Linked DNA regions of Tautonia rosea. Each later gene encodes a partner of the first gene's protein in a complex. Links are inferred from orthologs where the notes say so. Each region holds a gene or a part of one and is shown in the gene's direction. Other genes may lie near its edges. The genes, in order: hisH and hisF.

The links.
Region 2: the proteins of hisH (region 1) and hisF are in contact, whole or in part, in a crystal structure (PDB 6RU0), measured with the Thermotoga maritima proteins. The link is inferred for Tautonia rosea from one-to-one orthologs. Residues at the interface, in WP_004080484.1 of Thermotoga maritima: Asn15, Arg18, Arg22, Arg117, Leu118, Pro119, His120, Met121, Gly122, Trp123, Asn124, Asn134, Gly135, Tyr136, Tyr138, Val140, Tyr158, Glu180, Lys181, Ser182, Ser183, Lys184, Ile185; in WP_004080486.1 of Thermotoga maritima: Met1, Leu2, Ala3, Arg5, Ser40, Glu41, Asp45, Glu46, Ala70, Glu71, Ile73, Asp74, Ile75, Pro76, Phe77, Asp98, Lys99, Ser122, Gln123, Glu161, Thr195, Leu196, Asn247, Arg249, Glu251.

What each region holds. Positions count from the first base shown.
Region 1 is NZ_JABBYO010000012.1:175,430-181,996, reverse strand. The notes cover bases 1,176-4,142. They hold hisH (imidazole glycerol phosphate synthase subunit HisH), read left to right. Parts: upstream 1,176-2,339; coding sequence 2,340-2,945; downstream 2,946-4,142. Other genes in these bases: fusA (elongation factor G), read left to right, coding at 3,947-4,142; hisA (1-(5-phosphoribosyl)-5-[(5-phosphoribosylamino)methylideneamino]imidazole-4-carboxamide isomerase), read left to right, coding at 3,089-3,811; HG800_RS20205 (hypothetical protein), read left to right, coding at 1,513-2,175; HG800_RS20210 (DUF1049 domain-containing protein), read left to right, coding at 1,176-1,312. Also shown: HG800_RS20215 (prepilin peptidase), read left to right, coding at 1-795; more of HG800_RS20210, read left to right, coding at 926-1,175; more of fusA, read left to right, coding at 4,143-6,061; HG800_RS20185 (hypothetical protein), read right to left, coding at 6,148-6,567. UniProt on the Escherichia coli protein: IGPS catalyzes the conversion of PRFAR and glutamine to IGP, AICAR and glutamate. The HisH subunit catalyzes the hydrolysis of glutamine to glutamate and ammonia as part of the synthesis of IGP and AICAR.
Region 2 is NZ_JABBYO010000028.1:11,676-18,136, reverse strand. The notes cover bases 1,420-4,280. They hold hisF (imidazole glycerol phosphate synthase subunit HisF), read left to right. Parts: upstream 1,420-2,390; coding sequence 2,391-3,170; downstream 3,171-4,280. Other genes in these bases: HG800_RS26085 (type IV pilus twitching motility protein PilT), read left to right, coding at 3,311-4,280; HG800_RS26095 (ATP-dependent DNA helicase), read left to right, coding at 1,420-2,213. Also shown: more of HG800_RS26095, read left to right, coding at 222-1,419; more of HG800_RS26085, read left to right, coding at 4,281-4,474; HG800_RS26080 (GspE/PulE family protein), read left to right, coding at 4,583-6,322; HG800_RS26075 (hypothetical protein), read left to right, coding at 6,389-6,461.

The sequences.
Region 1 (6,567 bases):
ATTCGAGCCAGCGACAACGTGCCGATCCTCAGTGCGTTGTGGTTGAAACGCACCTGCCGATCGTGCGGGATCCCCTATTCCGGTCGTTATCTGGCGGTCGAGATTCTGGTCGCAGTGCTGTTCACGGGGATCTATGTCATCGAGCTGATGGCCGAACCGCAATTCATGCGCGAACCGGAATTGATGGAACGTCTGGCTCGGGTGGCCTATCACGCGAGCCTGGCGACGTTCCTCGTGGTCGCCACCTTCATCGATTACGACTACGAGATCATTCCCGACTCGGTCACGGTGACGGGAATGGTCGTCGGCCTGAGTGTTGGGACGATGATCCCGGGAATCCGGCCGGTGCCCGCCGGGGCCGAGACGGCAATTGGCGGGCTCGGCGTGGGCCTCCTTGGCCTGATCGTGGGAGCTGGGGTGATTTACGCGGTTCGAGTGCTGGGCTGGGTGCTCTTTCGCAAGGAGGCAATGGGCCTGGGGGATGTGACCCTGGTAGCGATGATCGGCAGTTTTCTCGGCTGGCATGTCACGCCGTTGACCCTGTTCCTCGGAGCAATCCTCGGCCTCGTTCACGGCTTGATCCGCCTCGCCACGATTCTTCGAGAACGCCTGACGGGACAATCGCCCCGATCGTCCGCCATTCCGTTCGGGCCTTACCTGAGCCTGGCGGCCTTGATTCTGATGCTCGGGTGGCGATGGCTCTGGCCGGAATGGCTGGCCGAGCTGTTCGAGGTCTATTCCGAGGTGGCTCGCTTCCTGCTCGGGGCCTTGCTCGGTCGGATCGTCGGGGGCTGACCGAACGACCGAGGGCGATTGATCCGGTCTTCGGGAATTCTCGACAAGGGAACCGGATCTGCGGCGAAGATCCGAGAACGGGATGACCGATCAGTCTCCAGGACGATGTTTAACACAGGAGCCCTCGGCCATGTCCACGCCTTACAAACGTCGCAAGCCGTCATTGATCCGCAACTTCTGGCTCTATCGCTACGTCATTGCCATTGCGTTCGTGCTGGGAGTCTTGCTCTGGTTCGTAGTCATCAACAATGCCCGAGTCGAGGTCTCGTTTCCGTTTGGAATGGGTTCGCTGAGTAGTTCGACCGGGATCATTATTCTGCTGAGCGCGATGGCAGGGTCCATGCTGACGATGATGGCAATGGGTGTGCTATATGCCCTCCGACGCCTCAAGGCGGGGGTGGAGTCGGCCGAATTTGAGAAAGACAGCGTGACGTTCGATGACGAGCTTCCCCCATCGGATTACGCCTCGAAGGCTCCCGAGGGTTTCGATCAGTCACCCTGGTCGGATCGAAGCTAAGCACCGTGCAAGGCAATGCTGGTCTGAGGGGGGGGAACTTCACCACCTTGAGGCCTGATCCCAGGGTTCCGCACGCGTCATTCATCGATCGAATACGCCATCGGCAAGGGATGGGGGAGGATAGTCGGGGGGAGCCCACCTCGATACCCGCCCCTTTTGGACTATCGCCTCGGAACCACCGACCCCAGGGCGCCGGACTCATGATCGTCTTGATTCGATACCGGCGGTGGAATGTCGCCTGGCTGGCCGCCTTGATCGCGCACGCCTCGCTGGGCTGCGCTGGCGGCAGCGGTGGGAATTTCGCCTTGAATCCGAGGCGGGTGGCGATTCGAGAGCAACTGAGCCGGCTCGAATTCCAGAATCAGCAATTGAAAGATGAACTCAAGGTTGCCCAGCAGGAATCGAAACGCCTGAACAACGACCTGCAACTGGCCGAGATCGACAATCGCGATCTGGAACGGCGGCTCGACAGTTTCCGAACGCAGCTGGGCCTGAGGGGATCCTCGGACGAGACGATTGATGTGGCTCGTCCTTTCCCGGACACCAATCGAGCCGAGTCGGGCACGACCCGGCCCGCGGCTCAGCCGCCGACCCGTGCCCCGTTCACTCGCATTCCGAACCCGTCGGCCATCGACGTTTCGCCGCCTCCAGGCCCTTCGGCCGAGGAATTCTACGGCATTCGTCGATCTCCTTCCTACGATCAGCAGACCCGACCGCAGATTGAGCCGCCACCGGTGCAGTATTTTGATCTGAGCCCTTCGGTTTCGGTGGGCCGAACGAATCTGGATGTCCGGTCTCGGGAAACGCAATCAAGCTGGTCGCCGATCTCGGTGGGTGGTTCGGCTCGCGTGGCGCGGTATTGATCGGGAGGTGTCGTCCCTCGGTCTCACTCCCCACATGACTGACCTTGATCGGTGGAATCGACGACGGAGTCGGCCGAATCAAGACAAGTGAGGGGCTCTCCTGGTAGAGTATGGTTCGTTTGGGATGCCAGAACGAGGTCGGGACGATACGGGACCGTCGGTGGATGATCGCGATTATCGACTACGGAATGGGCAACTTGCGGAGCGTTCAGAAGGCGATCGAGGCCGTCGGGCATGAGGCCGTGGTGTCGAGCGATCCGGACTTCGTGAGCAAGGCCGACAAGGTAATCTTGCCAGGCGTGGGTGCGTTCGAAGACGCAATGGCCGAGTTGAATCGAACCGGCCTGGGAGCCGCGTTCCGTGATCGTGTGGCGGCCGGAGCCCCCGCGCTGGGGGTTTGCCTCGGGTTGCAGCTGCTCTTTGACGAGAGCTTTGAGGACGGCCACCACCAGGGGCTCGGGCTGGTCTCGGGCAAGGTCGTTCGGTTCGAACCGAAGCCGGGCCTGAAGGTCCCCCACATGGGTTGGAACATCTTGCGCGTGCGTCGTCCCGCACCCTTGTTGAAGGGATTGCCGGAGGAGCCGTCGGTCTATTTCGTGCATTCCTACTACGTCGAGCCCAACGATCCGGCGGTCGTGGCTGCCGAGGCGGACTACCCGACCCCATTCACGGCGATGATCTGGAAAGACAACCTGATGGCTTGCCAGTTTCACCCGGAGAAGAGCCAGACCCTTGGGCTGGCGATGTATCGGAACTTCGCCGAGCTGTGATCCCGGGGCAGCGGTTCGTCTCCCGATCCGGATGAAGTCGAGGCGACGGGGCCTTGGTCCTTGCGGAGAGGTCCGGGGCGGGATATAGATGCAAAAGATGAAGTCCGGCCCAGTACAGGCCGGCCGAAGGGATTGAGACGCCGATGCAAGTCATCCCGGCCATTGATTTGAGAGGGGGCCGCTGTGTCCGCCTCGTTCAGGGAGATTACGACCGGGAGACGGTCTTCGGGGAAGATCCGGCGGCCATGGCCGAGCACTGGGTGGCTGAAGGGGCATCCCGGCTGCACCTGGTCGACCTCGACGGCGCGAAACTGGGCCGACCGGCCAACGTGGAGAGCGTCCGGGCGATCCTTGATCGTGTCGGTGTCCCGTGTCAATTGGGTGGCGGTGTCCGCGACGAAGCGACCCTGAAGGCCTGGCTCGACGCCGGGCTGGAGCGAGTGATCGTTGGCACGCAAGCCCTGAAAGACCCGGTCTGGTTCGCATCGATGGCCGAACGGTACCCCGACCGCCTGATCCTCGGCCTCGACGCCAAGGGGGGGCGAGTGGCGACCGCCGGCTGGCTCGACGTCTCCTCGGTGGAGGCGACGAGCCTGGCCGAAGGCTTCGATGCGCTGCCCCTGGCCGCGATCATCTACACCGACATCGCTCGGGACGGCATGCTCGAAGGGCCGAACCTTGAGGCCACCGGAGCCCTTGCCGATCGCCTGAAGACGCCGGTGATTGCCTCCGGAGGCGTCAGCACCCTGGAGGACCTGGAACGCCTGGCGACCCTGCCCGTTGCGGGCGTGATCGTTGGGCGGGCTCTGTACGACGGTCGTTTCCGGCTTGCTGAAGCTCGGGAACGTGCCGGCGACCGCTCTTAACTCCCTAGTGGCAGGAACCTTGGGTTTCTCTTGAGTTCCCGCAATTCGGGCCGAAGGCGATCGCCGGATCCTTTGCTTTTCCACATCCGGCGGGTCGAATCTCCAAAGCGACCCACCCCAAAGGGGGGGATAGCCATGGCATCGGGCTCGTATCACATCGAAGACATTCGCAATATCGCCCTGGCAGGACACGGGGCGTCGGCCAAGACCAGCCTCGCCGACGCCCTGCTTTTTGCGGCTGGACTGGCCCCCCGGCGCGGGTCGGTCGACGAAGGGACGAGCTTGCTCGACGTCGACGATGAAGAAAAGCGCCGGCATTTCTCGATCGATAGCCACCTGATCCACCTGGATTGGGAAGGCAAGCAGATTCACCTGATCGACTCTCCCGGCTACCCCGATTTCATCGGAAGCGCATTGGGGGCACTCTCGGCGGTCGAAAACGTGTTGATCACGGTGTCGGCGCCAGTCGGGATTGAGGTCAACACGCGTCGGTTGTTTTTGGAGGCCGGTCGGCTCGGCCGAGGGCGGTTCATCGCACTGACGAAGATGGACGCCGACAATGTCGATTATGTCAAGGACCTGGAATCGATCCGGGAGACGTTCGGGCCGGAGTGCGTGCCGTTCAACGTGCCGATCGGCGTCGGAGCCGACTTCAAGGGAGTTGTCGATGTGTTGAACCCCCCGGCCGAGGTGCCGGACGGGTGCGTCATGTCGCCGGACGAGGCCGCCCGGATTGTCATCGAGCAGATTGTCGATGAAGACGAGGAGTTGACCAATCGGTATCTCGAAGGAGAGTCGATTGCCATCGACGAGCTGCGCAAAGCGGCCCACGACGGCATCCTCCGAGGACACATCGTGCCGGTTGTCTGCCTTTGCAGCAAGAATGACATCGGCATCAAGGAACTGCTGGAACTGCTGGCAACCTGCGGCCTGAGCCCGGCGGACATCCACCGCTTCGGCTTCCCGGCCCAGCCGGGCTCCATCGAGGCTGACGCCTCGACCCCGCACGAGGACGGGGAAGAGGAAGTGGAAATCGACCCGAAGGAAGACGGCGATCTGGTCGCGCAGGTCTTCAAGACGGCGATCGACCCATTCATGGGCAAGCTCAGCTTCATGCGAATCATCTCCGGCAAGCTGACGCCGGACACCCCGCTGGTGAACCTCCGGACCGGGAAGGCCAACAAGCCAGGCCACCTCTACGTGGTCCAAGGCAAGCAGCACGAGGAGGTGAGCGAGGCGATTGCCGGCGACATCGTCGCGGTGGCAAAGTTCGAAGATCTTCATATCTCCGACACCGTGACCAACGGCGGAAACCATAGCGCTCCGCACGTGGTGCTCAAGCCGATCAACTTCCCGACCCCAATGGTCCCCCGGGCGGTCGAACCGAAGGCCCGCGAGGACGAGGCGAAGATTGCCGCCAGCCTGGCGAAGATCGCTGAGGAAGACCCAACCTTCACCTATCGCCGAGACGAGCAAACGCATGAACTGATTATCAACGGAATGAGCGACCTGCACCTTGACGTGATCTTGCAACGGCTGAAGAACCGCTACAAGCTTGACGTCGAGACGCACATTCCGCACGTGCCCTACCTGGAGACGATCGGCGGTGCCGCAGACGCAGACTACCGGCACAAGAAGCAGACCGGAGGCCGAGGTCAGTTTGCCGAGGTTCACCTCCGCATTCGTCCGCTCGAACGCGGCGAAGGGTTCAAGTTCGTCGATGCCGTCAAGGGGGGAGTCATTCCCAACAACTTTATCCCGGCCGTTGAGAAAGGGTGTCGGGAGCAGATGGAGAAGGGGGTGATCTCCGGGAATCGCGTGGTGGATGTTGAGGTGGAAGTCCACTTCGGAAAATATCACGATGTGGATAGCTCGGAAGCCGCCTTCAAGATTGCCTCGGCCTCGGCCTTCCGCAAGGCGTTTGAACAGGCCAGACCCGCGCTGCTGGAGCCAGTCGTTTCGATGGAAGTGACTGTGCCCGGCGAGAAGTTTGGCGACGTCTCGGCCGACCTTTCGACCCGTCGAGGACATATTACCGGGATGGACGCCTTGCCGGGCGGCCTTCAGATCATCAAGGCGACCGTCCCGCTGGCCGAGGTGCTCTCGTACTCATCGACGCTCAAGAGCATGACGGGCGGACAAGGGTCGTACGTCCTCGAATTCCACTCGTATCAACCTGTACCGGCACACGTGCAGCAGCAAATCGTTGACAAGTACCAGAAGAGCCGTGCTGGAGTGGAGGAGGAGTGATCGCTCTCTCCCGATTGATTTAAACCTGAGGCACAATTCGAAGGCCGGGCGAGCGATGACTCGTCCGGCCTTCGACGAAGAACGACTCAGCCGTCGGGGTTGGCCAGCAGTTCGGCGAGCCGGTCGGCCAGCGGAGGTGGGAGCCGATCGAGCCAGGTGACATCGACGAGGCCGACATCGATCAGATCCCGAACGTGTACCCGGTCCTTATCTCGGAAGGACGTGAGCTTCATCTGGACCAGGGCGTCGAGTTGAAGCACACGGAAGCCGGGGGCGTCGTCCGCAAGGGACACATCGGGGGCAGGCAGGGCGTAATCGGCGCGGATCTTCTCGCCCGCGAAGACGATGTGGAGGGCGTCGCGTGCCTTGGCGCCGGGTCCGTCCAGGAACATGTCGATGCCGGAACTGTGACGGTAGACAAAGCCAACCTCGGCGAGTGCGACCTTCGCGGCGTCGAGGTCGGATCGGGCGAGCAGCAGATCGACATCCTGGGTGTTGCGGACGGC
Region 2 (6,461 bases), on another replicon or contig:
CCGACGTTCCGAAATGCATTGATCTGTAAGCCCTGTTTTCGGGAGATCAAGGCCGCAGTTGACGCCTCGCAGGAGCGGCAATAATGGGTCCGCGACGACCGGACGATCCTCGAATTCATCGACGTCTTCCACTGTAGCAATCGGGAGACGCTGATGCGGTTGGAACCGCGGAAGTTCGCCCCGAGGAACTGACGCCCCTGCCCGATCAAGGACGGTCCCTCATGGATCACCTCGTACTCGACCCTACTCCGATCCTTGGCCCCGGCGGAGCTGTGAGCCGGCGGATGCCGGGGTACGAGGTTCGCCCGGAGCAGCTTGCGATGGCCGAGGCTGTGGCCAGGGCGATCAGTGAGGGAGGCCATCTTCTCGTGGAGGCCGGCACTGGGGTCGGCAAGAGCTTCGCATACCTTGTGCCGAGTATCATGGCGGCAGCCGAGGGAGGGAAGAAGGTCGTTGTCTCGACCCACACGATTAGCCTCCAGGAGCAACTGCTTCAAAAGGACTTGCCCTTTCTCCGAGCGGTTATGCCGAGCGAGTTTACGGCGACCCTGGTCAAAGGACGTTCGAACTACGTCAGCCTACGCCGACTGGAGTCGGTCGGCGCTCGAGCCTTGGCAACCTTTCAGCATCCAGACGAGTTCGACCAGTACAGCAGCTTGAAGTCCTGGGTGAGGGAGACCGAGGACGGAAGCCGTTCGGATCTCGATTTCCGGCCGCTCCCAGCTGTCTGGGACGCGGTGGCCAGTGAGAACGGCAACTGCCTCGGCAAGCGCTGCCCTCGATTCCAGGACTGCTTCTATTTCAAGGCCCGACGCCGGATGCGGACGGCCAACATTCTCGTCGTCAATCACGCCCTGTTTTTCAGTGATTTGGCCCTCCGAGCTGAAGGGTTCGGACTGCTTCCGGATTACGACGTGGTCGTTTTCGATGAAGCCCATACGCTCGAAGCGATCGCGGGAGATCATCTCGGGCTTCGGATTACGTCCGGTCAGGTTGAGTATCTGCTCGGGAGGCTTTACAACGAACGAACGCGCAAAGGGTTGCTGGCTCACTCCGACCTTGATGAGGCAATTGATGCCACCCGACCAGCGCGGATTGCCTCCTCGGCCTTCTTTGCCGCGATCATGCGATGGAGAGAGTCCGAAGGCCAGCCAAACGGTCGGCTGCGTCGCCCGATTGGGCTTCGGTCGGAACTTCCCGAATCACTCAAACGACTGGCAAGTGTGATTATCGAGGGTTCCAAGGAGATCGAAGACGAGGGCCAGCGGTTGGAACTGACCGCCGTTGGTGACCGTTGCGATTTGACAGCCATTAGCATTGAGCGGTGGCTGGACCAATCGGAGCCGGACGGGGTGTACTGGGTCGACCTTGAAGGCCCCCCCCAGAGGCGCCGGGTTACACTTTCGGCGGCCCCGATTGAGGTGGGCCCTGTGCTGAACCGGCTCCTCTTTCAGGAGGTGCCAACCTGCATTCTTGCCTCGGCGACGCTCTGCTCTGGATCACCACCCGACTTCCGATTCATCCGAACCCGTCTGGGACTGAGTCGTGGTCAATCACTTCAGCTTGGCAGTCCCTTCGAGTACCGGGAGCAGGCGCGCCTTCATCTGGTTCGGAACATTCCCGACCCATCCGATGATCCGAGCGGGTTCGAACAGGCCTGTCTTCGAGCAATTCCTACCTATCTCGAACTGACGGGAGGCCGGGCGTTCGTCCTTTTTACCTCGTACCGCTTCATGCAAACGGCCGCACAAGCTCTGCTTCCCTGGTTCATCGAACGGAATATCCCGCTGTATTCCCAAAGTGATGGTTTACCCCGATCGAAAATGATCGAGTCGTTCCGTGCCAATCTCGGGAGCGTCTTGTTCGGCACCGACAGTTTCTGGCAAGGGGTGGACGTTCCTGGGGAAGCCCTTGCGAATGTGATCATTACCAAGCTTCCGTTCAGCGTCCCCGAACGGCCGTTGCTGGAAGCGAGGCTAGAAGCAATCCGAGCGAGAGGTGGCAATCCGTTTCTGGAGCATCAGGTTCCGGAGGCGGTCTTGAAGCTGAAACAAGGGTTCGGACGATTGATCCGCTCTCGAAGCGATCAAGGAATTGTGGTCATTCTCGATCCTCGCGTACTGACGAAACCCTACGGCCGAGCATTTCTTGATGGTCTTCCCGAGTGCCCGCGGTCCATTGACACCCTGTCTCTAAATTCCAGAGGGCGATGATCGAGTCGCCAATGCACGAATCGCCCTGACCCCCATCAGAGAGAGTCTCTCGATCGATCCTCTAGGATGAGCCGGGTTTGAGGGGTACAATTTGTCCATTCAGGGCCGATTCTGCGTGTTCTACTCACCTGACCTTAGGCCCCATCCTGCGTGATCGCCTTCTCGGATCGTCCCCCTATGCTCGCCAAGCGGATTATTCCCTGTCTCGACGTCAACGCGGGCCGTGTTGTCAAGGGCACGAATTTCTTGAATCTTCGGGATGCCGGAGATCCAGTTGAGGTCGCTGCTCGCTACGATGCCGAGGGGGCAGACGAACTTGTGTTCCTTGATATCACTGCGAGTCACGAAGGTCGAGGAATCATTCTCGACGTGGTCCGTCGCACGGCGGAAGTCTGCTTCATGCCGCTGACCGTCGGTGGCGGTATTCGGACGCTTGAGGATATCCGAGCGTTGCTTAATGCTGGTGCGGACAAGGTCTCGATCAACTCGACCGCAGTTCGTGATCCCGAGTTTGTTCGTCGTGCCGCTCGGCGCTTTGGGAGCCAGTGTATTGTCGTCAATATCGACCCCAAGCGTGTGCAGCGGGACGATCAGGAGGTCTGGGAGGTGCACATCAATGGTGGTCGCATTCCGACCGGGCTTGAAGCGGTTTCCTGGGCTCGGGAGGTCGAGCGGCTTGGGGCTGGAGAGATCGTACTTACCAGCATGGATGCCGACGGCACAAAGAACGGGTATGATCTCCCCATGACTCGCGCAGTAAGTGATGCGGTGACGATTCCGGTTGTTGCCTCGGGCGGGGCCGGGCATCCAGAGCATCTACGAGCCGCCCTGGTTGAAGGCGGAGCCGATGCCGCCCTTGCCGCCAGCATTTTCCATTATCGAGAGTTTACGATCGCCGAGACCAAAGCGTATCTTGCAAGCCATCACGTTTCCGTCCGAGATCGGGTTGAGGTGTGACGGCTGAACGCTCATCGCAGTGGCCTTGGCCAGGTTCTGGCCCGTTGATCCTCTCTCTTAGTCTCGTGAACCCGTTCGCCCGATCGATTTCTGTGATTCCCTGATCGAGTCGCCCGGTCCAACGTTCCAGGAGTACCACCATGGCCACCGGTATCGATGCCCAGACGATCGAGCCCGTCAATCCCAGCGAGCCGGAAGCCAACAAGCTGTTCCGGATGGTGATGAAGCATAAGGGTTCCGACCTCCACTTGAAGGTCGGGGTCTCCCCTGCAATGCGACTCACCGGTGTGCTTCGACAGATGCAACTACCACCGCTCAGCACGGCGGACATGGAGCGGCTCATGTTCCCGTTGCTCACGGCTCGGCAAAAGACGATTCTCGAAGAAGAAGGCGGGGTCGACTTTGCCCATATTGTGACGGACCCGGATGGACTGGAGACCCGGTTCCGCGTGAATCTCTTTCGACAACGAGGCAAGCTCAGCCTGGTTGCCCGACGGGTCAATAATCAGGTTCCCGACTTCGAGGGACTCGGCCTGCCCCCGGTTTTGGCTGACATTGCCAGCCACGACCAGGGGATCGTGATTCTTGCGGGGGTCACCGGTTCGGGGAAATCGACGACGATCGCTTCCATGCTGGAGTACGTCAACGCACGCGAACGCTGCAATATTGTGACGATCGAGGATCCGATCGAGTTTACGTTCGTCGACAAAAAATCGATCGTTCACCAGCGAGAGGTCGGTATCGACGTCATCGACTGGGATACGGCATTGAAGCATGCCGTGCGACAGGACCCGGATATTATCTTGGTTGGTGAGATGCGAGACCGCGAGACGTTCAACGCGGCCATGCACGCGGCGGAAACAGGCCACCTTGTGTTTGGTACGATTCACGCCTCTTCGGCACCCTCAACGGTCGGCCGAATTCTCGACCTGTTCCCGAGAGATATGCACCCGGCTCTCAGACAGTCAATGGCCTTTAACCTTCAGGCCATCATTGCGCAGAAACTCTTGCCGACAGCCAAGGACTGGGCGGAAAAGACGGGGCAGACCCGGATCCCAACGTGCGAGATCATGCGCACCAGTCCGACCGTGAGGAAGCTGATCCTTAATGAGGAAGACGGTAAACTCGGTGATGCGATCCGGATCGGCAAAGAGGATGGGATGCAAGACTTTACCGAAAGTCTCAAGCAACTTGTTCAGGCCGAAAAGGTGGAACGAGCAACCGCCTTCGAAGTCGCTCCCAGTCCCGAGGCGTTGAAGATGGCGCTGAAGGGAATTACCATCGCGCAGCCTGGTATTCTTTGAGACGCGGTCTCGGGGGGGACCTCGTTGTTCGAGGTTCCCCTTGTCACCACTCGTGATTCGATTCTGTTCTCAGTATTCCATGTCCTTCGCCGCTTCGGAGTTTCACTCATGATCCGCCCGCGCCTGGTCCTGGCGATGATTGCCCTGGCGCTCTTCGGTCTCGTCAACGGGGCTGAGGCAGCCGAATTGCCAGGGTTGCTTCTGGCCCAGTCCGCGGCCATCAACTCGCTCCGAGGTTCCGGTCTGTACCTTAACCTCTTCAAGTTTGTACCCGTTGTCCTGATCTACCTGGCCTGGGTCAAGACGGTGGACTGGGTCGATGATGACACCCGCGAGTTGCAGAACATCCGGTTCGAAATGTGGAACTCGCTGGTCTTCTTCAGCGGGATCCTGGGATTTCTGCTTGTCTGGATTATTCCCTTTTATCCGATCGGCCTGGTTCTGCTCCTGATCGCCTATTTGGCACCATCACTGACATATGCCTACTCAAGGAATCAGACAGTTCCCGATGACGAGAAGGTGCTGACGCCGTATCACTTTGGTGAACTGATCAATGGATTGCTGAAGCGTCGGATCTTCAACGTTGAGCAAGGAACCGACTATCACGGTGGTCCGCCGATCAGCTTCATGGGCAAGTCTTCCACCGGCAAGGTTGACGAGGATCGTGTGGCCAGGGCCGAAGGCTCGCCACAATTCATCGGGGCCAAGGAACTCGTCTACGACGCCATTCTTCGACGGGCGACCGACATTCACCTGGAGCCGAGTCCTGATCAGTTGGCCGTACGCTACCGGATCGACGGCATCATGCACGCCGCCGAGCCGTTTGATCGCCCGACCGGTGATGCAGTGATCAACATCTTCAAGGTCCTCTGCGCCATGGATATCTCCGAGAAGCGAAAGCCGCAGGACGGCTCCTTCGCGGCGAAGTTCGAGGGGCGAGAGATCGATTTTCGTGTCGCGACCTCTGGTTCCAAAGCCGGAGAGAAACTCGTGATGCGAATCCTGGATAACGCCGCATCGGTTGGACGGCTCGAAGAGGTCGGCATGCGGCCGAAAATGGTGGCCTCGATCCGTGAGATCGTGAACCAACCCCACGGGATGTTCCTCTGCTGTGGGCCAACAGGCTCAGGGAAAAGTACGACCCTTTACGCCTGTCTTCGAGAGATCGACCGCTTTCAGAAGAACATCATCACGGTTGAAGACCCGGTCGAGTATCACATCGACAACGTAACGCAGATCGAAATCAACACGAAGGCCGGGCAGACGTTTGCCCAACAATTGCGATCGATTCTTCGTCAGGACCCTGACGTGATCATGATCGGCGAAGTGCGAGATCAAGAAACCGCAACAATCGCCTGTCAAGCGGCGACGACGGGCCACATGGTCTTCTCCACTGTCCACGCCAACGACACGGTGACGGCCCTCTTCCGAATGCTTGACCTGGGGGTCGAACCCTTCATGATCGCCAACTCGATCACGGCCATTCTGGGTCAGCGGCTCGTCCGACTGCTTTGCGAAACGTGCAAGGAACCCTATAAACCCAAAGCTGAGTTCCTGAAGAAGGCAAATCTTCCACCTGACAAGGTGGATGTTTTCTACCGTCCTCCCAAGGAACCCGAGCAAGTATGCCCGATGTGTGGCGGCACCGGATACATGGGTCGAACCGGTATTTTCGAACTCCTACTCATCACCGACCCCATGCGTGAGCTGATTCGGGAGAATCCCTCGGTCAAGGCCATCAAGGACGAGGCTCGGAAGAACGGGATGATCTACCTGACCGAAGATGGTTTACGGCAGGTGATCCAGGGACGTACTTCGATCGAAGAACTCATGCGAGTGGTCAAATAATTCGGCGCGTTAGACCACCTTCTCCAATTCCCGCCTCGCTGCGAGGTCCGAAGGGGACTTTACAGGATGGAAATCGTCGTACACCTCGGCATCGTGGTCGTGGTACTTGGATTGACCTACACCGTCATGAGCGAAGGTC